One region of the Kitasatospora acidiphila genome, then DNA from elsewhere that is predicted to be linked to it. Evidence: predicted binding sites of a transcription regulator. Region 1 holds the regulator's gene; each other region holds the start of a gene.
The links. The regulator HrcA, encoded in region 1, represses chaperone genes, less so after heat shock. The targets are predictions, from matches to a motif close to TTNGCACTCNGNNNNNCNGAGTGCNAA.
Positions count from the first base shown of each region.

Region 2: the regulator HrcA is predicted to act here: its motif matches at 2,345-2,371, upstream of E6W39_RS17755 (FmdB family zinc ribbon protein).
Region 3: the regulator HrcA is predicted to act here: its motif matches at 6,646-6,672, upstream of groL (chaperonin GroEL).

Region 1 is NZ_VIGB01000003.1:6,024,309-6,033,987, reverse strand. It holds gene E6W39_RS28520 (16S rRNA (uracil(1498)-N(3))-methyltransferase) at 2,192-2,941, opposite strand; partial or broken gene dnaJ (molecular chaperone DnaJ) at 3,021-4,159, opposite strand; gene hrcA (heat-inducible transcriptional repressor HrcA) at 4,224-5,411, opposite strand; gene htpX (zinc metalloprotease HtpX) at 5,662-6,591, shown strand; gene pspAB (PspA-associated protein PspAB) at 6,639-7,223, shown strand; gene E6W39_RS28495 (DUF3097 domain-containing protein) at 7,259-8,089, shown strand; gene E6W39_RS28490 (Uma2 family endonuclease) at 8,080-8,637, opposite strand; gene hemW (radical SAM family heme chaperone HemW) at 8,678-9,679, opposite strand, start outside.
Region 2 is NZ_VIGB01000003.1:3,803,248-3,812,926, reverse strand. It holds gene dacB (D-alanyl-D-alanine carboxypeptidase/D-alanyl-D-alanine endopeptidase) at 1-1,001, opposite strand, end outside; gene E6W39_RS17765 (hypothetical protein) at 1,291-1,503, shown strand; gene E6W39_RS17760 (hypothetical protein) at 1,524-1,817, opposite strand; gene E6W39_RS17755 (FmdB family zinc ribbon protein) at 1,997-2,332, opposite strand; gene E6W39_RS17750 (MFS transporter) at 2,454-3,752, opposite strand; gene E6W39_RS17745 (potassium/proton antiporter) at 4,092-5,576, opposite strand; gene E6W39_RS17740 (penicillin acylase family protein) at 5,886-8,618, shown strand; gene E6W39_RS17735 (5-formyltetrahydrofolate cyclo-ligase) at 8,686-9,273, opposite strand; gene E6W39_RS17730 (GGDEF domain-containing protein) at 9,321-9,679, shown strand, end outside.
Region 3 is NZ_VIGB01000003.1:3,985,531-3,995,209, forward strand. It holds gene E6W39_RS18615 (DNA repair helicase XPB) at 1-918, shown strand, start outside; gene E6W39_RS18620 (hypothetical protein) at 936-1,157, opposite strand; gene E6W39_RS18625 (HelD family protein) at 1,464-3,527, shown strand; gene E6W39_RS18630 (copper homeostasis protein CutC) at 3,637-4,320, opposite strand; gene E6W39_RS18635 (hypothetical protein) at 4,400-4,756, opposite strand; gene groL (chaperonin GroEL) at 4,869-6,491, opposite strand; gene E6W39_RS18645 (cold-shock protein) at 6,826-7,029, opposite strand; gene E6W39_RS18650 (MoaD/ThiS family protein) at 7,538-7,816, opposite strand; gene thrC (threonine synthase) at 7,884-9,161, opposite strand; SAM riboswitch class I at 9,179-9,310, opposite strand; gene E6W39_RS18660 (glucosyl-3-phosphoglycerate synthase) at 9,492-9,679, shown strand, end outside.

The DNA of each region.
Region 1 (9,679 bases):
TTCTCGTCGAACATCTGCCGCCACTCGGCCGCCGGGTCCACGGTGATCCGCAGCCGGGCCAGGTCGACCCCGGCCTCGTCGTCCTCGCCGGCCTTGCGGTCGGCGGGGACGATCCGCAGCTCGCCGCCGTCCAGCACCGCCAGCCGGCTGCCGTCGCCGCTCACCTGGAAGGCGTCCAGGCTGTCCACCAGCTGCTCGGCTCGCAGCTTGCGCAGGTCGAAGCGCTCCAGCACCGGGCCGGGGCGCTCGTCCTCGGGGGTGGCGGCGTCGTCGCCGAGCATGCCGACCACCGGGTACCTGGTCCACAGCAGGCCGTCCTTGGCGGCCCGCAGGGTGCCGAACCGGCCGCCCTCGACCGGGAACGCCACGATCCGGTCGGCCAGCCCGTCCAGGTCGACCACGGTGCCGGCGGGCTCCGCCTCGGCCTCCTCGGTCGAGTCGCCCCCGGCCTTCTCCGGCTTGTCGGCCGGCTTGTCGTCCTCACCGTCGACCGGGCGGCCCAGCCGCTGCGGACCGAACGGCGACGGCGTGTCGGCCGCCAGGGTCAGCAGGTACGGGCGGGCCCCGGTCGGGAACCCGAGGTCGAAGCTGTGCGCGTCGTAGACCGGGTCGAAGTTGCGCACCGACAGGAAGGCCAGGTGCCTGCCGTCCGCGGTGAAGGCCGGGGAGGTGTCGACGAAGCGCTGCGGAGTGGCCTCGGCGACGGTGCCGGTGGCGATCTCGGCGAGCATGATCTGCCGCACCGACCCGCCCAGGCCCGGCTGCGACCAGGCCAGCCAGTCCGACTCCGGGGCGAAGACCAGACCGCTCACCTCGCCGTCCCGGCTGTGCGCCAGCTCGCGCACCGTGTCGTCGGCAAGGCCCACCAGCAGCACCCGGCCGTCGTGCGCGGCCACCGCCGCCCGCCGCCCGTCCGGGGCGACCACCAGGGAGAGCACCCGGCCGAGCCGGCCGGCGGCCAGTCGGCGGCGCTCCGCTCCGAGCACCTCCGGGGCGTACTCCAGGGCGTCGTCGCCCTCGGCGTCGGTCACCCAGAGCGCGCCCTGCGAGCCGTCCTCGTCGACGGGCGGGACCACCCGGGCCAGCCGGGCCCGCACGCCGGGCGTCTCGGACAGCACCCGGGCCGGCCCCTCCCGGTGGGTCAGCCAGTGCACGCCGCCGCGCACCACCACGGCGGCGGCCCTGGCGGTGGCGTCCGGGGCGGCGGTCTCCACCCGGCCGGCGGCGGACAGCGGGTAGCGGCGGCGGCCACTGCGCGGGCCGGCCAGGGTGACCTCCAGCCGGCGCGGAGCAGCGTCCGCGTCCAGGCTGTCCAGCAGCCACAGGTCGCCGGCGCTGTGCCAGACCACCCGGGTGCCGTCGGTGCTGGCGCCCCGGGCGTAGAAGTCGCCGTCCGGGGTGTGGCGGCGCAGGTCGGTGCCGTCGGGGCGGCTGGAGTAGAGGTGGCCGCAGCCCTCGTGGTCACTGAGGAAGGCGATCCGACCTCCTTCCTTTCCATGGGCCACCCAGAGCGGGGACTCGATGTTGCCGTCCAGCTCCTGGTGGATCCGGTGGAACTCCCCGGTGGTGCTGCCGATCCACAACTTGCCCGCGGTGCCGCCCCGGTAGCGCTTCCAGCGGGCCGGCTCCAGCGAGTAGGCGGAGAGCAGCAGGACGTCGTCCGAGTCGGGGGCGAAGGCCAGGTTGCCGATCGGGCCGTAGGGCAGCTTGCGCGGGCTGCCGCCGTCCAGCGGCACGGCGAAGGCCCAGGCCTGACGGCTGGTCGGCTGGCCGGCGGAGGTGATCGCGACCGGTTCGCCGTCCTTGGTCCAGCCGCGCAGCAGGGTGCGGCTGGTGCTGCCCCAGTGGGTCAGGCGGCGGGCCTCGCCGCCGTCCACCGAGGCCGCGTGGATCTCGGCGGAGCCGTCCCGGCTGGCGGTCCAGGCGATGGTGCGGCCGTCGGGCGAGAAGCGCGGATGGGAGACCGGTGAGCGGTCGGCGGTCAGCCGCCAGGCACGGCCGCCGTCGAGCGGTGCGAGCCAGACGTCGTCCTCGGCGACGAAGGTCACCAGGTCGCCGTGCAGATGGGGATGGCGCAGGTAGGCGCCGCCGGTGGAGGTGCTCTCGGTGTCCGTCACCCGGTCAGGTTATGCATCCCGTGGGGCCCGGGACCACCGATTCCCGGGAGCCGGCCCAGGCGATCGGCGAACGGTCAGGCCCAGCGGCCGGTCCGCCCGAGCAGCAGCGCCCCGGCGGCCACTCCGGCGGTGGAGGTGCGCAGCACCGAGGGGCCCAGCCGGTACGGCTTGGCTCCGGCCTCGGCGAAGGCGGCGAGCTCCTCCGGGCTCACCCCGCCCTCCGGGCCGACCACCAGCACGATCTCCCCGGCGGTCGGCAGCTCGGCGGCGGCCAGCGGCTCTGCGCCCTCCTCGTGCAGCACCGCCGCGAACGCCGCCCGGGCCAGCAGCGGCGCCAGTTGACGGGTCGTCATCGGCTCGCCCACCTCGGGGAAGCGCAGCCGGCGGGACTGCTTTCCGGCCTCCCGGGCGGTGGCCCGCCACTTGGCCAGCGCCTTGGCGCCGCGATCGCCCTTCCACTGGGTGATGCAGCGGGACGCCGACCAGGGGATCACCGCGTCCACCCCGACCTCGGTCATGGTCTCCACCGCGAGCTCGCCGCGGTCGCCCTTGGGGAGCGCCTGCACCACGGTGATCCGGGGGCTCGGCTCGGGCTCGGCGCGCAGCTCGGCCACGGTGACGTCCAGCGCGTCCTTGCCGTGCACCGCGGCGACGGTGCCGAAGGCGCCCAGGCCCAGGCCGTCGGTCAGGGTGACCGCCTCACCCGCCTCCAGCCGCTTCACGGCGACGGCGTGCCGCCCCTCGGCGCCGTCCAGCCGGACCACGGCGCCGGGCGCGGCGGCGGTCAGTCGGGCGGTGTCGACGATGAAGACGGGTGCGGTCATCAGCGGAGCCTTCTGGGGTGGGCGCAGCCCCGGGTCGAACGACCCGGGGCTGCGGCGGTACGTGCTGGGTAACGACGGCTCAGCGGCCGTTGAAGGCGTCCTTCAGGCGCGAGAACAGCCCCTGCTGGCCGGGCGCGAACTGGCCGGACGGCCGCTCCTCGCCACGCAGCGCCGAGAGCCGGCGCAGCAGCTCCTCCTGCTCGGGGTCGAGCTTGGTGGGCGTCTGCACCTCGACATGCACTATCAGGTCGCCTCGGCCGCCCCCGCGCAGGTGGGTGACACCGCGGCCGTGCAGCGGGATCGACTGGCCGGACTGGGTGCCGGGCCGGATGTCGACCTCCTCCAGACCGTCCAGGGTCTGCAGCGGCACCTGGGTGCCGAGCGCCGCCGCCGTCATCGGGATGGTGACGGTGCAGTGCAGATCGTCGCCGCGGCGCTGGAAGGTGGGGTGGCTGGTCTCGGCGATCTCCACGTAGAGGTCGCCGGCCGGGCCGCCGCCGGGGCCGACCTCGCCCTCGCCGGCCAGCTGGATCCGGGTGCCGTTGTCGACACCGGCGGGATCTTGACGGTGAGGGTGCGGCGGGCCCGGACCCGGCCGTCGCCGGCGCACTCGGGGCACGGGGTCGGCACCACGGTGCCGAAGCCCTGGCACTGCGGGCACGGGCGGGAGGTCATGACCTGGCCCAGGAAGGACCGGGTGACCTGGGAGACCTCGCCCTTGCCGCGGCACATGTCACAGGTCTGCGCGGTGGTGCCGGGGGCCGCGCCCTCGCCGCTGCAGGTGGTGCAGGTGACGGCGGTGTCGACCTGGAGTTCCTTGGTGGTGCCGAAGGCGGCCTCCTCCAGGGTGATCTCCAGGCGGATCATCGCGTCCTGGCCGCGCCGGGTGCGCGAGCGGGGCCCGCGCTGGCCGGCCGCCGCGCCGAAGAAGGCGTCCATGATGTCGGAGAAGCCGAAGCCCGCCGCACCGGCGCCGAAGCCGCCCGCGCCGCCGCCGTTGGGCGACAGCGGGTCGCCGCCGAGGTCGTAGACCTGGCGCTTCTGCGGATCGGAGAGCACCTCGTAGGCGGCGTTGATCTCCTTGAACCGCTCCTGCGTCTTCGGGTCCGGGTTGACGTCCGGGTGCAGTTCACGTGCCAGGCGCCGGAACGCCTTCTTGATCTCGTCCTGCCCCGCGTCGCGTCGGACGCCGAGTACCGCGTAGTAGTCCGTGGCCACCAATGACTCCGCTTGTTCCGCCTCTAGACAGTATTGCTAAGGGTTGGGCTGCTATGGGTTGTTGCTACGACTCGGCGAGGATCTGCCCCACGTACCGGGCCACCGCCCGGACCGCCCCCATGGTGCCGGGGTAGTCCATCCGGGTCGGCCCGATGACTCCGAGTTTGGCCACGCTCTCATCGCCCGAACCGTAACCGACCGAGACGACCGACGTGGAATTCAGGCCCTCGTAGTCGTTCTCACGTCCGATCCGGACGGTCATGCCGCCGTCATTAGTCTCGCCGAGCAGGCGGAGCAGGACCACCTGCTCCTCCAACGCCTCCAGCACCGGCTGGATGGTGAGCGGGAAGTCGTGGCCGAACCGGGTGAGGTTGGCGGTGCCGGCCAGCATGATCCGCTCCTCGCTCTGTTCGACCAGGGACTCGAAGAAGGTGGAGAGCACCGTGGAGACGATCGGGCGCTCGGCCGGCTCGAAGGACAGCGGCAGGTCCTCGACCAGGGCCGGCACCTCCGGGAACCGGCAGCCGCCCGCCCTGGCGTTCAACCGGGCCCGCAGCTCGGCCAGCGTGCTCTCGCCGATCGGCGCGGGGCAGTCCACCATACGCTGCTCGACCCGGCCGGTGTTGGTGATCAGGACCAGCAGCACCTTGGTGGGGGCCAGCATCACCAGCTCGACGTGACGGACCGAGGAGCGGATCAGCGACGGGTACTGCACCACCGCGACCTGCCTGGTCAGCTGGGCCAGCAGCCGCACGGTGCGGGCCACCACGTCGTCCAGGTCGACCGCGCCGTCCAGGAAGTGGCGGATCGCGCGGCGCTCGGGCGCGCTCATCGGCTTGATCTCGGCCAGCCGGTCGACGAACAGCCGGTAGCCCTTGTCGGTCGGGATCCGGCCGGCGCTGGTGTGCGGCTGCTGGATGTAGCCGTCATCCTCCAGCGTGGCCATGTCGTTGCGCACGGTCGCCGGGGAGACGCCCAGGTTGTGGCGCTCGACCAGCGCCTTGGAGCCGACCGGCTCCTCGGTGCCGACGTAGTCCTGCACGATGGCGCGCAGCACGGCCAGCTTGCGGTCGTCCAGCGGCAGGGTGCCGGGGTGCTCGACGGGTGCGGCGGGGCGGGTCGCCGGGGTGCGGGCCGGACGCCGGTTCGGCGCCTTGGCCCTGGCGGCTCGGGACGAGGTCGACGACGACGAGCTGCCAACGACCGGCTCGCCGCCGGTTGCGCGCGGATCGGATTCCGGTTCGTCGAACATGGCACGCACCTCCCTCTTCGCACGTTGTCCTGGTGCCGGGCCCTGCACTCTCCGTAGGTCGGCTGGCACTCTGCATTGAAGAGTGCCAGAACCGTACCTGCCAGTGTAAGGCCCGGGTCCGACGGCAGGAACGCCCCGTGGCGGGGATGAAGCACGGATCACGTGTGGAAGTCCCGCCAGGTGGGTGCCGGGCGCCGGTCGAAGTGGCAGCATCGATATCAGTCAAGACGGATGGACCCTAGGAGCAGAAATGTCGGCGTCCGGCACCCACACCCGCTTTGCTCCCGATCGGGGTCTGACCGGTCGGATGGTCACCACGATGTTCCTCATCGGGCTGCTGTACGTCGGGTTCACCGGCATCCTGATCGTGCTGCTGAGGGGCGCGTGGCCGCTGATCGTGCTGCTCTCCGGCGGCCTGTTCATCGCGCAGTTCTGGTTCAGCGACAAGATCACCCAGCGGGCCATGGGCGCCCACGAGGTCACCCCCGAGCAGTACCCGCAGCTGCACGGCACCATTGACCGGCTCTGCGCGCTGGCCGACATGCCCAAGCCCCGGGTCGCGGTGGCCGACAACGACATGCCCAACGCCTTCGCCACCGGCCGCAACCCGAACAACGCGGTGGTCTGCGTCACCACCGGCCTGCTGCGCCGGCTGGAGCCGGAGGAGCTGGAGGGCGTGCTGGCGCACGAGCTGTCGCACGTCGCCCACCGGGACGTCGCGGTGATGACCATCGCCGGGTTCCTCGGCGTGCTGGCCGGCGCGATCACCCGGATCGCGCTCTACACCGGCATGTGGGGCGGCGGCGGCAACCGGAACAACAACAACAATGACAACGCCGCCATCGCGATCGTGCTCGTCTCGCTGGTCAGCATGGTGGTCTACGCGATCAGCTTCCTGCTCACCCGGCTGCTCTCCCGCTACCGGGAGCTGGCCGCCGACCGGGCCGCCGCCCAGCTCACCGGCCGGCCCAGCGCGCTGGCCTCGGCGCTGACCAAGGTGACCGGGCAGATCGGCGCGATCCCGACCCAGGACCTGCGCAAGGCCCAGCCGTACAACGCCTTCTTCTTCGCCCCCGCGCTGAGCGCCAAGGAGGTGGCGAGCCAGCTGATGTCCACCCACCCGAGCCTGGAGCAGCGGCTGGCGCAGCTGGAGAAGATCTCCGGCGAGCTGGGCCGCTGAGCCCCTCCCCCGCACGAACCCACCGCACGAACGGAAGGCAACGATCCGTGGGATTCCTGGACGCCCTGCTGGGCCGCAGCAAGCCGGTCAAGCCGGACCTCGACCAGCTCTTCGGCATCCCGTCCGCGGCACTCACCCTGGAGGCCGCCGCCGGGTTCACCCCCACCGGGTTGGGCTCGGTCTGCTTCGCCGCCGTGGAGGGCGGCGCCTTCCACGAGGTGGAGGCGCAGGTGCGGGCCCTGCTGGACGCCGACACGCCCAACGGCGGTGTGCCGGTGGAGGCCAGCCGGGACGAGTACGGCTACTCCTGGCTGCTCGCCCGGCACCTCCCGGAGGAGCTGCCCGAGCTGGTCAACGACCTGCACGCGGTCAACAGCGAGCTGGAGGCCAACGGCTTCGGGCCGCAACTCCTCTGCTCGATCGTGACCTTCAGGAACGACGAGGGCCAGTCGCTGGGCCTGGTCTACCTCTACAAGCGGGGCACCTTCTACCCGTTCGCGCCGATGCCCGGCGGCGGTGAGCGCCGCAACAGCCCGCTGGAGCTGCAGATGAAGGGGATGCTGGCCAACGACCTGCGGGTGGAGCAGGACCTCAGCCGCTGGTTCCCGGTCTGGGGCGCGCCGGGGCTGTGACCGCGCGCTGACGGGCCGTCTGGTTTAGTTCCGGCATGCGCAGCAAGCACTACGGACCTGATCTGACCCCGCCCTGGAAGAAGCAGGCGCCCGCGCCCGAGGTGGCCGCCGAGCGGGACCTGGTGGTGGAGGAGGCCGCGACCGGCTTCTGCGGTGCGGTGGTGCGCTGCGAGAAGACGGCCGAGGGGCTGACCGTCACCTTGGAGGACCGGTTCGGCAAGCGCCGGGTCTTCCCGATGGTCCCGCGCGGCTTCCTGCTGGACGGCAAGGCGGTGACCCTGGTCCGCCCGGCCGGCCCGGCCCCGGCGAAGGGGTCGGGCCGGACCGCCTCCGGCTCGATCGCCGTGCCCGGCGCGCGGGCCCGGGTCGCGCGGGAGTCGCGGATCTACGTGGAGGGCCGGCACGACGCCGAACTGGTCGAGCGGGTCTGGGGCGATGACCTGCGGATCGAGGGCGTGGTCGTCGAGTACCTGGAGGGCATCGACGACCTGCCCGCCATCGTGGCCGAGTTCGCCCCCGGCGCCGGCCGCCGCCTGGGGGTGCTGGTGGACCACCTGCTCCCGGGTACCAAGGAGCACCGGATCGCCCAGCGGGTGACGGGTGCCGACGTCCTGGTGGTCGGCCACCCGTTCATCGACATCTGGCAGGCCGTCAAGCCGTCCAGCGTGGGCATCCCGGGCTGGCCCGACGTGCCGTACGAGGAGGAGTGGAAGCAGGGCATCTGCCGCCGCCTGGGCTGGCCGGTGGACACCCCGGCGGCCTGGAAGCGGATCCTGGCCTCGGTGAGCTCGTACAAGGACCTAGAGCCAGCGCTGCTGGGCAAGGTGGAGGAGCTGATCGACTTCGTTGCGGCGGGTCAGGAGTAGGTCCGGAACTCGCTGGTGTCGAGGGTCAGGTCGAGGACGTCGACGACCAGCGGGTCGCCGAACTTGCTGGGCTGCTCGTTCAGGTAGTCGGGGATTCCGCCGGCCGCTGCCCCGGTCGGCCCGGTGAGCAGGAGGCACTCCCCCTTGAGCGGGTCGACGATGAGGTAGGCGGCGATTCCACCCTCCGCGTACAGCTCTCGCTTGACCCGGTAGTCGCGGTGAACGCTGGTCTTGGAAACCACCTCCACGACCAGGGTGACCAGCGGCGCGGGGAGCAGCCGCCCATGCTCCTCGACGGCGCCGCGCTCGAAGACCACCAGATCCGGCTGCGGCTCGCTTCCATCTCCGGGGAAGGACAGGTCCTGCGTCCCGATCGCGCGCCAACGCGCGTACGGCACTTGGCGCTGAATCTCGGCCACGATGAGGTTGTGGACCAAGTCGGGCCCGGCCATCATCACGATTTCCCCCCGCAGGAGCTCGGCCTTGAGTCCCTCGGGAACCTCAAGGTTCTCGAAGATCCCCGTCATGCGGTCATCCACGGCGGTCATCGCACGCTCCTTCGGACGGCTGCTACTACCGTAACGACTATCAGTCCACCAAGTCACGCACCACCGCGTCCGCCAGCAGCCGCCCGCGCAGGGTCAGCGCCGCCCGGCCCGCAGCGAACGGCTCCGGGTCCAGCAGGCCGTCGGCGAGCGCCTGTTCGGCGGCCTTCAGGCCCGTGGGCGTGAGCAGGTCGAGCGGGCAGCCGTCGACCAGGCGCAGTTCGAGGAGGATCCGCTCCACGCGGCGGTCCTCGGCGGCCAGGAGTTCGCGGCCCTGGCCGGGGGTGCGGCCCTCGGCGATGGCCTGGGCGTAGGCGGCCGGGTGCTTGGCGTTCCACCAGCGCACCCCGCCGACGTGGCTGTGCGCGCCGGGGCCGGCGCCCCACCAGTCGGCGCCGGTCCAGTAGAGCTCGTTGTGGCGGCAGCGGGCGGCCTCGGTGGTGGCCCAGTTGGAGACCTCGTACCAGGAGTAGCCGGCGGCGCTGAGCGCCTGCTCGGCGATCAGGTAGCGGTCGGCGTGCACGTCGTCGTCCACCATCGGCAGTTCGCCGCGCTTGATCCGGCCGGCCAGCCGGGTGCCCTCCTCGACGATCAGCGAGTAGGCGGAGACGTGGTCGGGGCCGGCGCCGATGGCGGCGTCGAGGGAGGCCCGCCAGTCGTCGTCGGACTCCCCCGGGGTGCCGTAGATCAGGTCCAGGTTGACGTGCTCGAAGCCGGCCGCGCGGGCCTCGGCGACACAGGCCTCGGGGCGGCCCGGGGTGTGGTGGCGGTCGAGCACCTTGAGCACGTGCGGACGGGCGCTCTGCATGCCGAAGGAGATCCGGTTGAAGCCGCCCTCGCGCAGCTCGGCCAGGTAGGCCGGGGTGACGGACTCCGGGTTGGCCTCGGTGGTCACCTCGGCGCCCGGGGCCAGGCCGAACTCCTCGCGGATCGCGGCCAGCATGGCGACCAGGTCGCGGGCGGGCAGCAGGGTCGGGGTGCCGCCGCCCAGGAAGACGGTCTGCACCGGCAGCTCGACCTCGCCGAGCACGGTGCGGGCCTGGCG
Region 2 (9,679 bases), 2.2 Mb from region 1:
CCGCGGCTCACGGCCATGTTGCACAGGGCCAGGTTGGCGCCGAGGTTGTGGCTGACGTTCAGGATCAACTTGGCGTACTCGTGGTACGGCGGCGAGACGAAGGCGGCCGCCTGGGGAGTGCCGGTGTACGAGGCGGGCAGCGTGCCGTCCGGGTTGGGCCCGGTCGGCGGGGCGGTGACGGTGACGCCGGCGCGGCCCAGGGCCTCGATCAGGGCTGTGCGCCCGAATGCGTTGGGGTCCTGGATCTGGGAGATCTTCAGGGTGGGCTTGGCGTCGGCGGCGATCGTGCCGGAGAGCGTGATCCGCGTGCCGTCGGGGGACGCGGTGACCTGGATGTCGGTGGTGCCACCGGCCTCCACCGTCCGGACGTTGGAGGTGACCTGGTACGGCGCGACCTGCGGGCGCCAGCTCAGCTGGGCGGGCTGCCCGGGGGAGGCCGGCGTGGTGAGCAGGTCGATGACGTTGTCGTTGATGATGAGGGGTGTCGGCTGGGGGTTGAGCGCCGGGGGCGTGAACAGCCGCGGGTCGATGACGACATCGCCGTCGACCGTGGTGATGCCCGAGTCGCGGACCTGGTGGGCGATCTCGTCCAGGCCGGCGAGCGGGTCCTCCGGCGTGAGGGTGGCGCCCGGGATGTCGTTGGCGTAGGTGTGGTCGATGGGGGTGAAGTCGACGGAGCCGTCCGGCTTGGTCCGGCCGCCCATGGTGAGGTCGCCCTGGGCGACGAGCGCCAGGTTCCCGGTGAGGGTCGATCCATTGCGGTGTCCGAGCTCGTTGACCGGCGTGGTGAAGCGGTGGTCCGGGCCGAGGGCGTGCCAGGCACTGGAGATGGTGATCAGCTTGATGGTCGAACCCGGCATGAAGAACTGGTCGGGGTACCTGGAGTGGATGACCCGCCCGCTCTCGGGGTCGATCTCCAGCAGACCCCACTGCGCGTGCTCGTACGCGGGCTTGTTCATGATCGCCGTGATGTCGGGCCCGAGGTCGCGCTGAGAGTCCATCTCAGGTGCGGCGGCAGCTGTACCGGCCACGACCGCGAGCGTGACGCCGACGGTGGCCCAGGCCTTAAGCCGACCACGGATCTTTGATCTCATTCGCCCAGCCGTTTCTGGAGTCGGAAGCCCTGTTTGGCAGGGTGCTCACGGCGCATCACGGTAGGTGCGCGGATTCCGGAGGCGGGGCTGCGGCGCGGTGCGCTGACGGCGTGTGGTGTGGAAATCATTCGATCGGTCGAAGGTGGGCGCCTATCTGGGGTTCGGGGCATCATGGCCGCCGCCCTACCCTGGAGGGGTGACCGAGCAGCCCACCAGCCCCGACCAGTCGGCCGACGACAACCAGCAGGCCGCGGCCGAGAAGCCCAAGCCCGCTGCGGCGAAGATCGTCTTTGCGGACCCGTTCGACCGGCAGACCAGTGATGACACCGACGCGGCCTGGGGCGAGTCCTCCGGCGCGCGGGGCCTGGACTGGTACCAGAGCCAGCGCCCGCCGCACCACGGCGGCTGAGGGCGCCGCACGGCGCAGGGTCACGGGGGCCGCGCGGGGCAGTCGGTGCGGACCGAGAAGTACTGCAGCTGGCGGGGTGCCAGCGCGCTCAGGGGCAGGGAGCCGGTGGCCAGGGCGGCCGTCGTGCAGACGACCAGGCCGGTGAGCATCGCGCCGGGGCGGTAGCAGGCCGCCTGGCGGAGGCGGTGGCGCCCGCCGCCGCCTCGGCGGATCGGGCGGAAGTCGGGCACCGGGCGGCGAGGCGGCAGCGGGGCGGGCTCGGGCGCGGGCGGCCGGTGGGTGCGGCGGTGGCGGGGGGTGGTCGATCCAGTCATGGGACCAGAGTCGCCGTGCCCGGAGTCAGCCGGTAGCGCCACCCGGAAACCTGTGGATAACCCCGGCTCTGTGGACGACCACGACACCACCAGGGCTCACCCAGAGCACAACCCAGGCCCACCCAGAGCATGACGAAGGCCTCCCGGGCAGTCCCGGGAGGCCTTCGGAAGCAGCGGCGTCAGCTCGCGGCGGAGGAGGTCGAAGAGGTCGACGTCGACGACGAGCTGCTGGAGCTCGACGAGGACGCGGACGAGGACGAGCTCGACGAGCCCGAGGAGCCGTTCGACGCCGACGAGCCGTTCGCGGACGAGCCCGACGACACCGAGCTGCTCGACGAGGACCGGCTGTCCGTCCGGTAGAAGCCCGAGCCCTTGAAGACCACGCCCACCGCCGAGAAGACCTTGCGCAGGCGGCCCTGGCAGTTCGGGCAGACGGTCAGAGCCTCGTCGGTGAACTTCTGCACCACCTCAAGGCCGTTGCCGCACTCGGTGCACTGGTACTGGTACGTGGGCACTGTGTCTTCCTCCTGGCACTCTCGCCTGATGAGTGCTAACGACGGTCCATGATGCGGCATTCCGCAGGATCAGTCCAGTGTGGCCGGCCCGGCGCGGCCTGCCACGTGCGTTCGAGCGCGGTCACCCGGCCGCCGGCTCCGCCACCGCGGGAGCCGCGTCCCCACCCCTGGCAACGGTACGGCTCGCCGCGCCCGGACCCGCCAGGAGTCGCCGCAACGTGACCAGCGCCACCAGCCCGGCGCCGGCCCCGGCCACCGGGACCAGGAAGCCCAGCGACGGCCCGCTCATGTCGATCAGCTGGCCGGCCACCGTGGAGCCGACCGCCAGGCCCAGGCCGATCGCCCCGGTCAGCCAGGTGAACGCCTCCGTCTTGGCGCCGTCGGCGACCAGCGCCTCCACCAGGGTGTAGCCGGTGATCAGGGTCGGCGCGATCGCCAGGCCGCAGACCAGCCCGGCGATCGCCAGCGCGGTCAGGTCGGGCATCGCCCAGAGCGTTGAGCAGCCCAGCACCAGCAGGCCGTAGCTGGCCAGCATCCGCTGCTGCGGGGAGCGCCGCCAGGCGATCAGGCCGTAGAGCACCCCGGCCAGCATCGAGCCGCCGGCGAAGACGCCGTAGACGACGCCGCTGAGGTCGCCCTGCCCGGCGTGCTCGGCGAACGCGGTGACCGAGACCTGCATCGCGCCGAAGACCGAGCCGACGCCCAGGAAGGCGCCGACCAGCAGCCGTACGCCCGGCGAGGCCAGCGCGGAGGCCCGCTTCGCCCCGGGCTCGGGCAGGTGCCGGGCCGGCGCGGTGGCCCGCTGGCCGGCGAACAGCAGCCCGCCGAGCACGGTCAGCGCGGCCTCCGTGACCAGCGCGGCGGCCGGGGCGACGGTGGTGGCGATGGCGCCGGCCAGCACCGGGCCGACCACGAAGGTGAACTCGTCGGTCACCGACTCGAAGGCGAAGGCGGTGGTCAGGTGGGCCGGACGGTCGGCCAGTTTGGTCACCCAGCGGGCCCGGACCATCGCGCCGATCTGCGGCACCGAGGCGCCGGCCGGCGCGGCGGCCAGGAAGAGCGTCCAGACCGGCGCGTGCCCCAGCGCCAGGGCGATCAGCGCACCGACCGAGACGGCGTGCACCAGCACCACCGGCACCAGCACGGCGGCCTGGCCGAGGCGGTCGGCGAGCCGGCCGGTCTGCGGGCCGACCAGTGCCTGCGCGGTGGCGGCGGTGGCCGCGACGGCGCCGGCGATGCCGTAGGAGCCGTTGGTGTCGAGCACCAGCAGCACGATGCCCAGGCTGAGCATCGCGTAGGGGAGCCGCGCGACGAACGCGGGGAGCAGGAACGTCAAGGCACCAGGGGTGCGCAGCAGTGCGGTGTAGCCCACGCGGGTGGGGGCTTCGGTGGGGTTGTCGACCGTTGGGCGGGCCGCCACGGTCGGTCCTTCCTGCTGCCTGGTAGCGACCGCCGGGGCAACGGAAAACCCCGACGGCGCCGAGAGTCGTCCTCTCGTGCGTCGACCGGGGTTGATACCGGGTCCGAGTGGCCGCCCCTGTCAACAGGGGGGCGCTGCCCCTGAGAAAGGGGGCCGCCGGACCGCGGCCGCCGAGCGGTCGCGCCAACTCTGCATCAGGCAGAAAGTTGCGGGTTGGATCTGGTACTACGTCTGGGCAATGGTACGGGAACGCGAAGAACTCCAGGCGTCAGGAGATCCAACAGTTCACTTCCCGTGCAGCCACCCCGCCAGTCACTTCCCGTGCAGCCACCCCGCCAGTCACCTCCCGTACAGCCACCCCGCCAGCTTGCCGCCCCGGTCCACGGCCCGCAGCCGCCGCTCGGTGGCCTCGCCCACCGCGTCGGTGGTGACCACCAGCAGCTCGTCACCCGAGCGCAGCACCGTGGTCCGGTCGGGCACGAAGCTCTTGTCGTCGCGGACCACCAGGGTGACCGCGGCGCCTGGCGGCAGCCGCAGTTCGCCGACTTCGACGCCGGATATTCGGGAGTCCGGCGCCAGCGCGACCGAGAGCAGCTGTCCGCGCAGCCGCTCCAGCGGTGCCGACTCGATCTCCAGGTCGTGGCCGAGCGCGCCGGCGGAGATCCGCAGCCGGCGGGCCAGCCAGGGCAGCGTGGGGCCCTGCACCAGGGTGAAGACCACCACCAGGACGAAGACGATGTTGAAGGCCTCCCGGGCGTGCGGCACCCCGCCCACCAGCGGGATGGTGGCCAGCACGATCGGCACCGCCCCGCGCAGCCCGGCCCAGCTGAGCAGCGCCTGCTCGCGCCAGGGCAGCCGGAACGGGGTGAGGGTGAGCAGCACCGAGAGCGGCCGGGCGAGCAGCACCAGCACCGCGCCGATGACCAGTGCGGGCAGCACCGCCGAGCCCATGGTGGCGGGCGTGCAGAGCAGGCCGAGCAGCACGAACATGCCGATCTGCCCGATCCAGGCCAGGCCGTCGGCGAAGCCGCGCACCGCCGGGCCGTGCGGCAGCTTGGCATTGCCGAGCAGCACCGCGCTGACGTAGACGGCGAGGAAGCCGGAGCCGTGCAGCAGCGCGCCGGCCGCGTAGGCGAGCGAGGTGAGGGCGAGCACGGCGATGGGGTAGAGGCCGGAGGCGGGCAGGGCGATCTGCCGCAGCGCGTGGGCGCCGAGCTTGCCGACGGCCAGGCCGACGACGGCGCCGATCGCCAGCTCCATGAGGATGGTGCCGAGCAGCACGTACCAGGAGTCGAGCGGGCCGGTGGTGGCGAAGGCGACGACCAGGATGACCACGGGGGCGTCGTTGAAGCCGGACTCGGCCTCCAGCAGGCCGCTGAGCCGGGCCGGCAGCGGCACGGTGCGCAGCACCGAGAAGACGGCGGCGGCGTCGGTGGAGGAGACCACCGCGCCGAGCAGCAGCGACAGCCGCCAGTCGAGGCCGACCAGCAGGTGGGCGCCGGCGGCGGTGACGAAGACGCTGATCCCGACGCCGACGGTGGCCAGTGCGGTGGCCGCCGGCAGTACCGGTCTGATCTCGCGCCAGCTGGTCTTCAGGCCGCCTTCGGCCAGGATGACCACCAGGGCGGCGTAGCCCAGCACCTGGGTGAGTTCGGCGTTGTCGAAGGTGACGCCCAGTCCGTTCTGGCCGATCGCCATGCCGATGCCCAGGTAGAGCAGCAGGCTGGGTAGTCCGGATCTGCTGGCCAGGCGCACGGCGACGACGGCGATCAGCAGGATCGCGGAGCCTTCGAGCAGCAGCTTGTTCAGATGGTCAACGGTCACGCAGGGGCACCTCGACGTCTCGGGCGTCCGTCAGGGGAGCTGCGGGCGGCAGCCGTGACGGGCGGGGGCGGGGAGGGTCACTGTGGTGGGCGACGGGGTGAACGAGCCCGGTGGGGCTGTGGAGGGGCAGGGTGACACACGGTCAGCCGTGGGATCGTTACTCTGGCTAACATTTTACCCGATCTTTGCACTGTCTCTGACGGGGGTCGGCGCGCGGCGGCGCACGGGCCAGCCCGGGCGGAGCGGCTCACCCGCGCCGGGTAGGGTCCCTGTGGTTACGTTGCCCCGCTCCCTGCACCTAGGACCGAGATGCCCCGCTCGCGACGCTCCAAGAAGTTTCGGCGCGCCCGACTGCTAGTGCTATTGCTCGTCGTGCTGCTGGTGGCCGGTGTGTCGGCCGGCGGATGGTACGCGGTGGATACCGTGCGGGCCTCGTTCCCGCAGGTCAGCGGCACGGTCCAGGTGCCCGGTCTGAGCAGCTCGGTCCAGGTCAAGCGGGACGCCCAGGGGATCCCGCAGATCTACGCCGACACGTCCGAGGACCTGTTCAAGGCCCAGGGCTACGTCCAGGCCCAGGACCGGTTCTGGGAGATGGACGTGCGCCGGCACATCACGGCCGGCCGGCTCTCCGAGATGTTCGGCTCCAGCCAGGTCGACACCGATGCGTTCGTCCGCACCATGGGCTGGCGCGAGGTGGCGCAGAAGGAGTACGACACCGTCCTCACCCCGGAGACCAAGAAGTACCTGCAGGCCTACTCGGACGGCGTGAACGACTGGCTGTCCAAGCACCCCGGCGGGGCCAGCGCCTCGCTGGAGTACGCGCTGCTCGGCACCGTCAACAGCGGCTACAAGCCGGAGCAGTGGACCCCGGTGGACTCGGTCTCCTGGCTGAAGGCGATGGCCTGGAACCTCTCGGGCAACGTGCAGGACGAGATCGACCGCTCGCTGCTGAGCCAGACCTTCACCCCGGACCAGATCAACCAGCTCTACCCGGACTACCCGTACGACCGGAACCCCACCATCACGCAGGGCGGCACGGTCAGCGCGGACGGCACCTACAAGCCGGCGACGGCCGCCGGCACCACCGGCGCGGTCCAGCAGAGCTCGGCGGTCACCAAGGGCCTGCAGGACGTCTCCGGCAAGATGGGCAAGCTGCCGCAGCTGCTCGGCCCGCAGGGGCAGGGCATCGGCTCCAACTCCTGGGTGGTCTCCGGCAGCCACACCGTCAGCGGCAAGCCGCTGCTGGCCAACGACCCGCACCTGGGCCCCGGCCTGCCGAACGTCTGGTACCAGATGGGCCTGCACTGCCGGACCGTCAGCCCGAGCTGCCAGTACGACACGACGGGCTTCACCTTCGCCGGCATGCCGGGCGTGATCATCGGACACAACCAGTCGATCAGCTGGGGCTTCACCAACATGGGCGCCGATGTGGCCGACCTCTACCTGGAGAAGATCACCGGTCCCGACACCTACCTGAAGGACAACCAGGACCAGAAGTTCGCCACCCGCCAGGAGACCATCAAGGTCGCCGGCGGGGCGGACCGCACCATCACCGTGCGCTCCACCAGCAACGGACTCGGCCAGTGCCCGCTGATCTCCGACCAGAGCACGGAGGAGCAGAACGTCGGCACCTACGCGCCGGTCGGCAACTCGGCGCCGGACCGCGGCACCACGGGCTACGGCGTGTCGCTGTGCTGGACGGCGCTGACGCCGGGCAAGACCATGGACGCGGTCTTCGAGTTCGACAAGGCCACCGACTTCACCTCGTTCCGCGCCGCGGCCAAGGACTTCGCCGTCCCCGCGCAGAACCTGATCTACGCCGACACCCAGAACCACATCGGCTACCAGGCGCCGGGCGTGATCCCGGTCCGCGGCAAGGGCGACGGCCGCTACCCGGCCCCGGGCTGGGACTCCAGCTACGACTGGAAGGCCTACCTGGACTTCAAGAGCCTGCCCTGGGTGGAGGACCCGCCGTCCGGCTACATCGTCACCGCCAACCAGCCGGTGGCCGACCAGAGCTACAAGCCGCTGATCACCAACGACTGGGAGTACGGCACCCGGGCCAAGGAGATCACCGACCAGATCCAGGCCCGGCTGGCCAACGGCGGCAAGATCTCGCCGGACGACATGCAGTCGATGCAGCTGGACAACGCCAGCGTGATGGCCAAGACCCTGGTCCCGATGCTGCTCAAGGAGCAGATCACCGACCCGTACGTGCGCCAGGCCCAGGACCTGCTGAAGGACTGGAACTACAACCAGGACGCCGACTCGGCCGCCGCCGCCTACTACAACGGCGTCTGGCGCCAGCTGCTCACCCTGTCGTTCGGGCAGAAGTTCCCGGCCTCGGTGCGCGCCCAGGGTGACTGCCTGCTGGTCGCACAGAAGGTGGACGCCAACCAGCCGGCCGGCTCGCTCGGCGGTGAGACGAAGATCGTCACCCAGTGCGGCACCCGCAAGCCCAGCCAGGCCCAGCCCGACGGCGGCGACCGCTGGATGGAGGTCGTCCGGCAGCAGCTGGCCAACCCGAACAGCCCGTGGTGGGACTACGTCGACTCCAACCACGTGCAGCAGCACGGCCTGGACAACCTGCTGAAGGAGGCGATGAAGGACGCCCGCCAGGACCTCACCGCCCACCTCGGCAAGGACATCTCCACCTGGAGCTGGGGCCGGCTGCACCAGCTGACCCTCAACGAGCAGACCCTGGGCACCGACAACTCCTCGATCGCCTCGGGGCTGGTGCACCGGCTGCTCAACCGCGGGCCGTACCAGATGTCCGGCGGCTCGGCGGCGGTCGACGCCACCGGCTGGACCGCCGCGGCCGGCTACGACGTGGACTGGATCCCGTCGATGCGGATGGTGGTCGACCTGAACGACTTCAACGCCTCCCGCTGGATCAACGTGGGCGGCGAGTCGGGGCACGCCTTCAACGACAACTACGACGACCAGACCGGCCTGTGGGCCCAGGGCAAGATGCTGACCTGGGCGTACTCCGGCCAAGCGGTGGACCAGGCGACCAAGAACACCCTGACCCTGCAACCCTGACCGCCGGACCCCGGGCCCGCCCTGACGCACCGTCAGGGCGGGCCCTTCGGCTTTGGTGCCCTCGCTTTCAGAACCGGTGCACGCCCTCCGGGGTCACCACGGCGTGCACCGGCCGGTCGTGCGGCTCGGCGGGCACCCGGTCCAGCAGCTCGTCCGGATAGAGCAGGGTGGCCAGCAGCGGGGTGGCGCCGGCGGCGGCCAGCCGGGCCAGCACCCGGTCGTAGGAGCCGCCGCCACGGCCCAGTCGCAGCCCGCGCCGGTCCACCGCCAGGCCGGGCAGCAGCACCACGCCGGCCCCGGTGACCGCGTCCGGGCCCAGCCGCTCGCCGGTCGGCTCCAGCAGGCCGCGCGCCGCCGGGGCGAGCCGGTCCGGGCCCTGGTAGGCGGCCCAGTCCAGGTCGTTGTCCGGCAGCAGCACCGGCAGCAGCACCCGGGTGCCGTGCTCGTGCAGCAGGTCGAGCAGCGGGCGGGTGCCGGGCTCCGCGCCCACCGAGACGTAGGCCGCCACCACGGCGCCCGCCGGCAGCAGGGTCAGCGCCCGCTCGGCGAGTGCCGCGGCCGCCGTCGACCGCCGTTCGGGGGACAGCGCGCGCCGGGCGGCGAGCAGCCGTGACCGCAGCGCGGCCTTCTCGTTGTACAAGAGATCGTCGGACACGGCTCCGATCCTCCCCCAGCCCGCCCCCATGGAGTCCCATGTCCCCCATGTCCCTCCTGATGCCTGCGCTCGTCCTGCTCAGCGTGGTGTCCGCCGGGATCGGCGGGGTGCTGTGGGCCCGGCTGCGGCGGCTGCGGCAGGCCGCCGCGGGCGAGGCCTCGGGGCTGCGCCGGCGGTTGGCCGAACTCCAGGAGCGGTGCGACGAGCTGGCCCGGCTGGCGGCCCGCGACCCGGTCACCGGGGTGTGGAACCACCGCCATCTGCAGCAGACCCTGGAGCGCGAGGTGGAGCGCCGGGCCCGCCGCCAGAAGCCGGGGGAGCGGGGGCCGGAGCTGGCCGTGGTGCTGCTGGAGGTCGACGGGTTCGAGGCGGTCACCGCCGAGCACGGCCGGGACCGGGCCCGGGC
Region 3 (9,679 bases), 2.0 Mb from region 1:
GAGCTGGTGAAGCGCACCTCGCTGACCGAGGAGGAGATCGGCGAGTACAGCGGCACCCGCAAGGAGATCCGCCCGGTCACCATCGCCACCTACCAGGTGATGACGACCAAGCGGAAGGGCGTCTACTCGCACCTGGAGCTGTTCGACGCCCGCAACTGGGGCCTGGTGGTCTACGACGAGGTGCACCTGCTGCCCGCGCCGGTCTTCAAGTTCACCGCCGACCTGCAGGCCCGCCGCCGGCTCGGCCTGACCGCGACGCTGGTCCGCGAGGACGGCCGGGAGGGCGACGTGTTCAGCCTGATCGGTCCCAAGCGGTTCGACGCGCCGTGGAAGGAGATCGAGGCGCAGGGCTACATCGCGCCGGCCGACTGCTGCGAGGTCCGGGTCACCCTGAGCGACTCCGAGCGGCTGGCCTACGCCACCGCCGAGCCGGAGGAGCGCTACCGGTTCTGCTCGACCACCGCGACCAAGCGCCGGGTGGTGGAGGCGCTGGTCAAGAAGCACCAGGGCGACCAGACGCTGATCATCGGCCAGTACATCGACCAGCTGGACGAGCTGGGCGAGGTGCTGGGGGCGCCGGTGATCAAGGGCGAGACCAGCAACGCCCAGCGGGAGAAGCTGTTCGAGGCGTTCCGCAGCAAGGAGATCAGCGTGCTGGTGGTCTCCAAGGTGGCGAACTTCTCGATCGACCTGCCGGAGGCGACGGTGGCGATCCAGGTCTCCGGCACCTTCGGTTCCCGCCAGGAGGAGGCGCAGCGGCTCGGCCGGGTGCTGCGTCCCAAGGCGGACGGCCATGCCGCGCACTTCTACTCGGTGGTGGCCCGGGACACCGTGGACCAGGACTTCGCCGCGCACCGGCAGCGGTTCCTGGCCGAGCAGGGCTACGCGTACCGCATCGTCGACGCCGACGACATCTAGCGCGGAACAGGGAACGGCTAGAGGTTGACGCCGTCGCGCCCGAGGAAGACCACGCGCGCGGCGGTGTCCAGCACGATGCCGACGACGCGCACGGCGCTGTGCAGAGGTCGGCGGCGGTGCGGCCGGTCCAGCTGGGTGGCGCCGGGGGGCCGGTCGGTGGTGGGCAGGGACTCGGTACTGGTGCGCGCCCGGGGGGTGCTGGCCGCTGCCGGGTGCGCCGTCAAGTGAACGGTGCTCATGTCTTCCACGGTAGTTTTCCGACACCGTCGGCACATCAGCCGAAAGGCCGCAACCGATGGGGCCGAAGTCGTCCGCCGGGCGTACAAGGCCCCTACGGCGGGCGTACGGCGACCCTGACGTCCGCCGACGAATCGGCTGGCCCGCGGTGCCGCCACGGGTCTAAGCTGTCCGGTCTGCCCCCTCCCGATCAGCGGCGCCGTGCCCGGCTGCCCTGGGGAGGCCCTGGCCGCTCGGCAACCGGCCAGGCTCACCGTGAGCTACGACGAGACCGCCGTGCCCGATCGGCACGGCTGGGAAGGTTCGCTGTGCATTCCGCCGCCCCCACCACCACCGACCCCGCCGACCCGCTGCAGCGGGAGCGGAACCACCTGGCGTCCTCCAGGGCCGCCCTGCGCGCGATGCGCGAGGACGCCGAGCAGCTGGACATCTCGGACGTGGCCGGCACCTGGGTCACCCAGCAGGTGCTGCACGACCAGATCCAGCGCCGGATCGCCGCCCTGGCCGACCTGGCGGACACCCCGCTGTTCTTCGGCCGCCTGGACTTCCTGCGCGCGATCGGCGAGGACGCGAGCGAGGGCGCCGGAGGGTCCCGGTTCTACATCGGCCGCCGCCACGTGCACGACGCCGAGGGCGATCCGATGGTGATCGACTGGCGGGCCCCGGTCTCCCAGACCTTCTACCAGGCCAGCCGCAAGGACCCGATGGACATCGCCAAGCGGCGCCGATTCGGCTACACCGGCGGTGAACTGACGGCCTATGAGGACGAGAACCTGAGCGACCCGGCCGAGATCGAGCAGGCCTCGGCCCTGCTCGCGGCCGAGATCGAGAAGCCCCGCGTCGGCCCGATGCGCGACATCGTGGCCACCATCCAGCCCGAGCAGGACGAGATCGTCCGCGCCGACGTGAGCGGCACGGTCTGCGTGCAGGGCGCCCCGGGCACCGGGAAGACCGCCGTCGGCCTGCACCGCGTGGCGTACCTGCTCTACGCGCACCGGGAGCGGCTGGCCAAGGCCGGCACCCTGGTGATCGGGCCGAACAGCTCGTTCCTCTCCTACATCGAGCAGGTGCTGCCCGCGCTCGGCGAGTTGGACGTGGCGCAGGCCACCGTGCAGCAGCTGGTGGCGCACGTCGAGGTGCGGGCCCAGGACGCCCCCGAGGCCGCCGTGATCAAGGGCGACGCGCGGTTGGCCGAGGTGCTGCGCCGCGCCGTGCGGGACGGCATCACGATGCCCACCGAGCCCTGCATGGTGGTCCGCGGCTCCCGGCGCTGGCGGGTTCCGGTCTATGAACTGATCGAGATCATCGAGGAGTTGGCCGGCCGGGAGATCCGCTACGGCGCGGCGATGGCGGCGCTGCCGCAGCGGATCGCGCACGCCGTGCTGCTCAAGATGGAGCAGGGCGGCGAGGCCCCCGACGACCGGGTGCAGGACGCGGTGGCCCGCTCCCGCGAGGTCAAGGCGGTGGTGAAGGCCTGCTGGCCGGCGGTGGACCCGGCCAAGCTGGTGCTGCGGCTGCTGGGTGACGCGGAGTTCCTGGCGCGCTGCGCCGAGGGGATCCTCACCCCCGAGGAGCAGGCGGCGATCCTGTGGCCCAAGCCGGGCCGGTCGGTGAAGACCGCGCCCTGGACGGCGGCTGACGCGGTGCTGGTGGACGAGGCCACCGACCTGGTGCAGCGCACCCCCTCGCTCGGCCATGTGGTGCTGGACGAGGCGCAGGACCTCTCCCCGATGCAGTACCGCGCGGTCGGCCGCCGCTGCACCACCGGCTCCGCCACCGTGCTCGGCGACCTGGCGCAGGGCACCACCCCGTGGGCGACCGCGAGTTGGCCGGAGGCGCTGCGGCACCTGGGCAAGGACGGCGCCCATGTCGAGGAGCTGACCACCGGCTTCCGGGTGCCCGAGCAGGTGATCTCCTACGCGTCCCGGCTGCTGCCGTCGATCGCGCCGGGCCTGGCCCCGGCCACCTCGATCCGCACCGGCCAGGACACCCTGGCGATCCGCCGGGTGGCGGAGGACCTGACCGGCGCGGTGCTGGCGGCCTGCCGGGAGGCGCTGGGCCGGGAGGGCTCCACCGGCCTGATCGCGGCGGACGACCGGCTGCAGGCCCTGGAGGCGGCGCTGCACGCGGCCGGGATGCCGTTCCTCACCCCGGGCACCGAGACCACCGCCGAGGCCCGGCTCACCCTGGTGCCGGCCTCGCTGGCGAAGGGTCTGGAGTACGACTACGTGGTGCTGGACGAGCCGGCCGCGGTGGTGGCCGGCGAGCCGGACCGGCGCACCGGGCTGCGCCGGCTCTATGTGGCGCTGACCCGTGCGGTGTCGGGGCTGACCGTGCTGCACGCCGAGCCGCTGCCGGCCGAGCTGGGCTGAGACGGCGGCAGGTCCTGACGGCGGGTCGGTCGACTCGCCGTCAGGACTGCGTTCGGTCGACCAGCCGGCACCGCCGGGAGTGCGTTCAGTCGAGCCGCGCGGAGTGCGTTCAGTCGATCAGCTCGCGCCAGCGCGCGACCTTGGCCGGGTCGACGCCGCCGGCCCAGCCGTCGGTGCGCACCGCCCCGCCGACGTGGAAGGCGTCGAAGCCCTCGGCGAGCAGCCCGGGCAGGTGCTCCTCGCGCAGGCCGCCGCCGATCAGGATCCGCTGGCGGTAACCGGGCTCGCCCGCCTTGGCCAGCTCGCCGGAGAGCACCTGGCGCCCGGCATCCACCCCGGCGGCGGCGCCCGAGGTGAGGAAGGTGTCCAGGCCGGGCAGTTCGGCGACCGCGGCCCGCACGGCGGCCCGGTCGGCGCTGTGGTCGATGGCCCGGTGGAAGGTCCAGCGGCAGCCGGCCACGGCCGCGGCGACGGCCCGGACGGCGGGCAGGTCCACCGCGCCGTCGGGGGTCAGGAAGCCGAGCACGAACTCCTCGGCGCCCTCGGCGCGCAGCGCGGCGGCCCGCTCGCCGAGCTGGTCCAGGTCGCCGGGGCCGAAGCCGTCGCGGATCCGCAGCATCACCCGCAGCGGGAGGTCCACCGCCGCCCGGATCGCGGCGAAGTCGGCCACCGCCGGGCTGAGTCCGTCGGCGGCCATGTCGGTGACCAGTTCGAGGCGGTCGGCGCCACCGGACTGGGCGGCCTGGGCGTCTGACGCGGTCAGCGCGATGACTTCAAGAATTGGTCTAGACATATCGGTAGCCTGCCACACCGGCGGCTCACCCCGCGAGCCCCCTGCAGCAGCCGGGCGACACCGGCCGCCGGCCGGGCCGCTACGCCGCCAGCGATCCGACCGGGGCCACCACCACGCCCCGCTTGCCGCACACCCAGTGCGGATCGGGGCCCAACTCCGGCTCCACGCTCAGCGCGTGCAGATCGCCGTCGGCCGCCTGGCAGTCCAGGCAGATCGGCCACCGCCCGTACTGCTCCAGCAGCGCGTCCTGCACGTCCTGCGCCACCAGCCCGAGCACGTACTCGGTCCCCTGCGGCCACTGCTCCAGCCACCAGCGCCGGTGCGTCACGGCGTCCTCCACCAGCGACACCACGGCGGCGTCCGCCGCATCACGCGCCGACAGGTCGGCCAGGATCGCGGCCCGGGCGGTGTGCAGGGCGGCTTCGAGATCACTCATACCGGCGATTCTTTCAAGTTCGGAGCTGCTCCGGGAAACGCCGCGAGGGCGGCCTCCCGATGGGGAGACCGCCCTCGCGAAGCGATCAGAACGACCGATCCTCGATGGAGGATCAGAAGTCCATGTCACCGCCCGGCATGCCGCCGCCGGCCGGGGCAGCGGCCTTCTCCGGCTTGTCGGCGATGACGGCCTCGGTGGTGAGGAAGAGCGCCGCGATGGAGGCGGCGTTCTGCAGCGCCGAGCGGGTGACCTTGGCCGGGTCGATGATGCCCTCGGCGACCAGGTCGACGTACTCGTTGGTGGCGGCGTTCAGGCCGTGGCCCGCGGGGAGGTTGCGGACCTTCTCCACCACGACACCGCCCTCGAGGCCGGCGTTGGTGGCGATCTGCTTGATCGGGGCCTCCAGCGCGACCTTCACGATGTTGGCACCGGTGGCCTCGTCGCCGTCCAGCTCCAGCTTGTCGAACGCGACACCGGCCTGCAGCAGGGCCACGCCACCGCCGGCGACGATGCCCTCCTCGACGGCCGCCTTGGCGTTGCGCACGGCGTCCTCGATGCGGTGCTTGCGCTCCTTGAGCTCGACCTCGGTGGCCGCGCCGGCCTTGATGACGGCCACGCCGCCGGCCAGCTTGGCGAGGCGCTCCTGGAGCTTCTCGCGGTCGTAGTCCGAGTCGCTGTTCTCGATCTCGGCGCGGATCTGGTTGACCCGGCCGGCGACCTGGTCGCTGTCGCCGCCACCGTCGACGATGGTGGTCTCGTCCTTGGTGATGACCACCTTGCGGGCGGTGCCCAGCAGGTCGAGACCGGCGTTCTCCAGCTTGAGGCCGACCTCCTCGGAGATCACGGTGCCGCCGGTGAGGATGGCGATGTCGCCCAGCATGGCCTTGCGGCGGTCGCCGAAGCCCGGGGCCTTGACGGCGACGGACTTGAAGGTGCCGCGGATCTTGTTGACCACCAGGGTCGACAGGGCCTCGCCCTCGACGTCCTCGGCGATGATCAGCAGCGGCTTGCCGGACTGCATGACCTTCTCCAGCAGCGGGAGCAGGTCCTTGACCGAGCCGATCTTGGAGTTGGCGATCAGGATGTACGGGTCGTCGAACGACGCCTCCATCCGCTCCAGGTCGGTGGCGAAGTAGGCCGAGATGTAGCCCTTGTCGAAGCGCATGCCCTCGGTGAGCTCCAGCTCCAGACCGAAGGTGTTGCTCTCCTCGACGGTGATGACGCCTTCCTTGCCGACCTTGTCCATGGCCTCGGCGATCAGCTCGCCGATCTGGGTGTCGGCGGCGGAGATCGAGGCGGTCGCGGCGATCTGCTCCTTGGTCTCCACGTTGCGGGCCTGGGCCAGCAGCTGGTCGGAGACGGCGGCGACGGCCTTCTCGATGCCGCGCTTCAGGGCCATCGGGTTGGCGCCGGCGGCGACGTTGCGCAGACCCTCGCGCACCAGGGCCTGGGCCAGCACGGTGGCGGTGGTGGTGCCGTCACCCGCGACGTCGTCGGTCTTCTTGGCGACCTCCTTGACGAGCTCCGCGCCGATCTTCTCGTAGGGGTCCTCGAGCTCGATCTCCTTGGCGATGGAGACACCGTCGTTGGTGATCGTGGGGGCGCCCCACTTCTTCTCAAGGACGACGTTGCGGCCCTTGGGGCCCAGCGTCACCTTGACGGCGTCGGCAAGCTGGTTCATGCCGCGCTCAAGGCCGCGGCGAGCTTCCTCGTCAAACGCGATGATCTTGGCCATTGGAAGTGGTCCTCCAGGACACGGTCGACTGCTCGGACCAGAGGTGCCCGCGACGGACGGCCTGGAGCGCGGGGGTCCTGTCCCCTGCCGCACTCCGAGCCTCACCGACCCGGTCCGTTTGTCACTCTCAAGCTGTGAGTGCTAACGCCAATGATTAGCACTCCGGTGTGGCGAGTGCAAGCTCCTTCAAGGTGAACGACGCGCCGGGATGAACCGCGCGGCGACGACAAGCGGCCGAGCCCGCGCCCGACTCCCGGATGGGAAGTCGGGCGCGGGCTCGGCCGCTTTGGTCCACCAGCTCGGTCGGAGCCGAGGCCCCCGAGGATCGGAAAGGTCAGACCGCGGCGCGGACCATGTCCGCCTGCGGGCCCTTCTGCCCCTGGGAGATCTCGAACTCGACCCGCTGGCCCTCCTCGAGGGTGCGGTAGCCGTCCATCTGGATCGCGCTGTAGTGGACGAACACGTCCGCACCACCGTCGACCGCGATGAAGCCGTAGCCCTTCTCCGCGTTGAACCACTTGACGGTGCCCTGAGCCATTCCGAACTCCCCTAGTGCTGTGCTGGCCCTTCACGGGTCCGCCGGTCGCGGACCCGGGTCTGGCGGACCATGCCGAAGGTGTCCCCCGGGGCGTGGCCCTGCATGCCGCAGCAACCCACGCCAGGGCGCCAGTTGGCGCCCCGAGGCAGGCAAATGCGTCGACCGCGGCTGAATGTATCCGGAGCAGCGCCCTGAGCAACAGGGTCACTGGACGCCAATTCGACGGCCCCGCCGGGGGACAGCTGGGGAGGAATGCGACAGAGTCGGCAATTCGCCTGGGACATAGCGGACTTAAACCACGAATTGCCCGAGAATTTCTGACGCGTCCCGAGCACGATTCCAGTGGTACCTCGGCAGTTGCGTCTCGGCGACCAAGACGTCCGAACCGCTGCCGGCACCGACAGCCTATGCCCTGCCGAGGAGCGCCGCGGACCACCCCCGGACACGGCACGGGGCGCCGCGCGGCCCGCCATGACCGCACGACGCCCCACGGGGCCCTGATGGGCCGTCAGCAGCCGCCCGCCACAGCCGGGATGATCGAGATGCCGGCGCCGCCGGGGATCTCGGTCGCCAGGCCCTCGGCGAACCGCACGTCGTCGTCGTTCACGTACACGTTGACGAACCGGCGCAACTTGCCGGTGTCGTCCAGGAGTCGGGCACCGATGCCGGTGTGGTTGCGGTCCAGGTCGGCGATCACCTCGGCCAGGGTGGCGCCCTCGGCGGGCACTTCGGACCGGCCGTCGGTGTAGGTGCGCAGGATGGTGGGAATGCGGACGGTGGCGCTCATCGGAGGTACTCCTTGCTCAAGGCGCTCATGGCGTTCGGGCGGTTCCGGGTGGGGGATGCGGGCGGACTCAGACCAGGCCGGCGGCCCGGAACGACTCCAGGCTCGGCCGGATCACCGCGGTCAGGCCGGCCCCTGCCGCCGCGTCCAGCGTCTTGAGGCCGTCGCCGGTGTTGATCGCCACGGTCTCCTTGTCCGGGTCCAGCTGTCCGCTCTCGACCAACTTCTTGAGCACGCCGATGGTCACGCCGCCGGCGGTCTCGGCGAAGATGCCCTCGGTGCGGGCCAGCAGCCGGATCGCCTCGACCACCTCGGCGTCGGTGACGTCCTCCACCGCGCCGCCGGTGCGCCGGGCGATGTCCAGCACGTACGGGCCGTCCGCCGGGTTGCCGATCGCCAGCGACTTGGCGATGGTGTCCGGCTTGACCGGGCGGATCACGTCGCGCCCCGCCTTGAACGCCTCGGCCACCGGGGAGCAGCCGGTCGCCTGGGCACCGAAGATCCGGTACGGCCGGTCCTCGACCAGTCCGAGCTCGATCAGCTCCCGCAACCCCTTGTCGATCTTGGTGAGTTGGGAGCCGGAGGCGATCGGGATCACGATCTGCTCCGGCAGCCGCCAGCCGAGCTGCTCGCAGATCTCGAAGGCCAGCGTCTTGGAGCCCTCGCCGTAGTACGGCCGCAGGTTGACGTTGACGAAGCCCCAGCCCTCACCGGCCGGATCGCCGATCAGCTCGGAGCAGAACCGGTTCACGTCGTCGTAGTTGCCCTCGATGCCGACCAGGTCGCCGCCGTAGACCGCGGCCATGACGATCTTGGCGTGCTCCAGGTCGTGCGGGATGAAGACGCAGGAGCGCAGGCCGGCCCGGGCCGCCGCGGCGCCCACCGCGCCGGCCAGGTTGCCGGTGGAGGAGCAGGAAAGGGTGGTGAAGTCGAAGGCCCGGGCCGCCTCGATGGCGCAGGCCACCACCCGGTCCTTGAACGAGTGGGTGGGGTTGCCGGAGTCGTCCTTGACGTGCAGCCGGGCGGTGAAGCCGAGCTCCTTGCCGAGCCGGTCGGCCTCGACCAGCGGGGTCCAGCCGGGGTTCAGGTTGGGCTTGGTCGCCACGTCGGCCGGGACCGGCAGCAGCGGGGCGTAGCGCCAGATGGAGGCCGGGCCGGCCTCGATCCGGGCCCGCAACTCGGCGGCGCCGTGGTCGCTGTAGTCGTAGGCGATCTCCAGCGGGCCGAAACACTCCAGGCAGGCGAAGCTGGGACCGAGCGGGAACCGGGTGCCGCACTCCCGACAGGACAGGGCGGCGGCGGGGCCGAGATCAACGGTGGACGTTGCGGCAGGGGTAGCGGTAGCCATGGGCGGCGAGGCCTCTCTCCTCATCTTCCCCGGGACGCGGTCGCGCCCGGGCCGGAATTGGCACCTGTCTCGCCGGGGCCTGCTAAAGGCCGGTCGAGAAGGTTGCCGGGACGTCAACGGGCCGTTCCCTCAGTCCCTCTGGATGAGCTCTGTGAAGTTGTCATCGGCGCAGCGCACGGATGCGAGAGCCGACGTTTTCCCGGCGGTCCACCCCGGTGTGCGAAGGTCTGACCGCAGTACGAAGACTGTATCCGAAGGCACCACAGCGGAAAGGGGCCGTCCGCCACGCGAGACGCCCCGGACCATTCCCACGCGTACAAGGAGCGAGATTTGCCAGCCGAGCAGAGCCCCGCGCTACTCCCGGAGGCGGCCCGCTGGTTGCGCCGCAGGTCCTGGACCGCGGCCGACCGGCCGGTGCCGCGGTTACTGGCCGCGAAGGAGGCGGCCGGGGCGGCCGGCACGGTCAGCGTGGTGCTGCCGGCGCTCGACGAGGAGTCCACGGTCGGCGAGATCGTCGA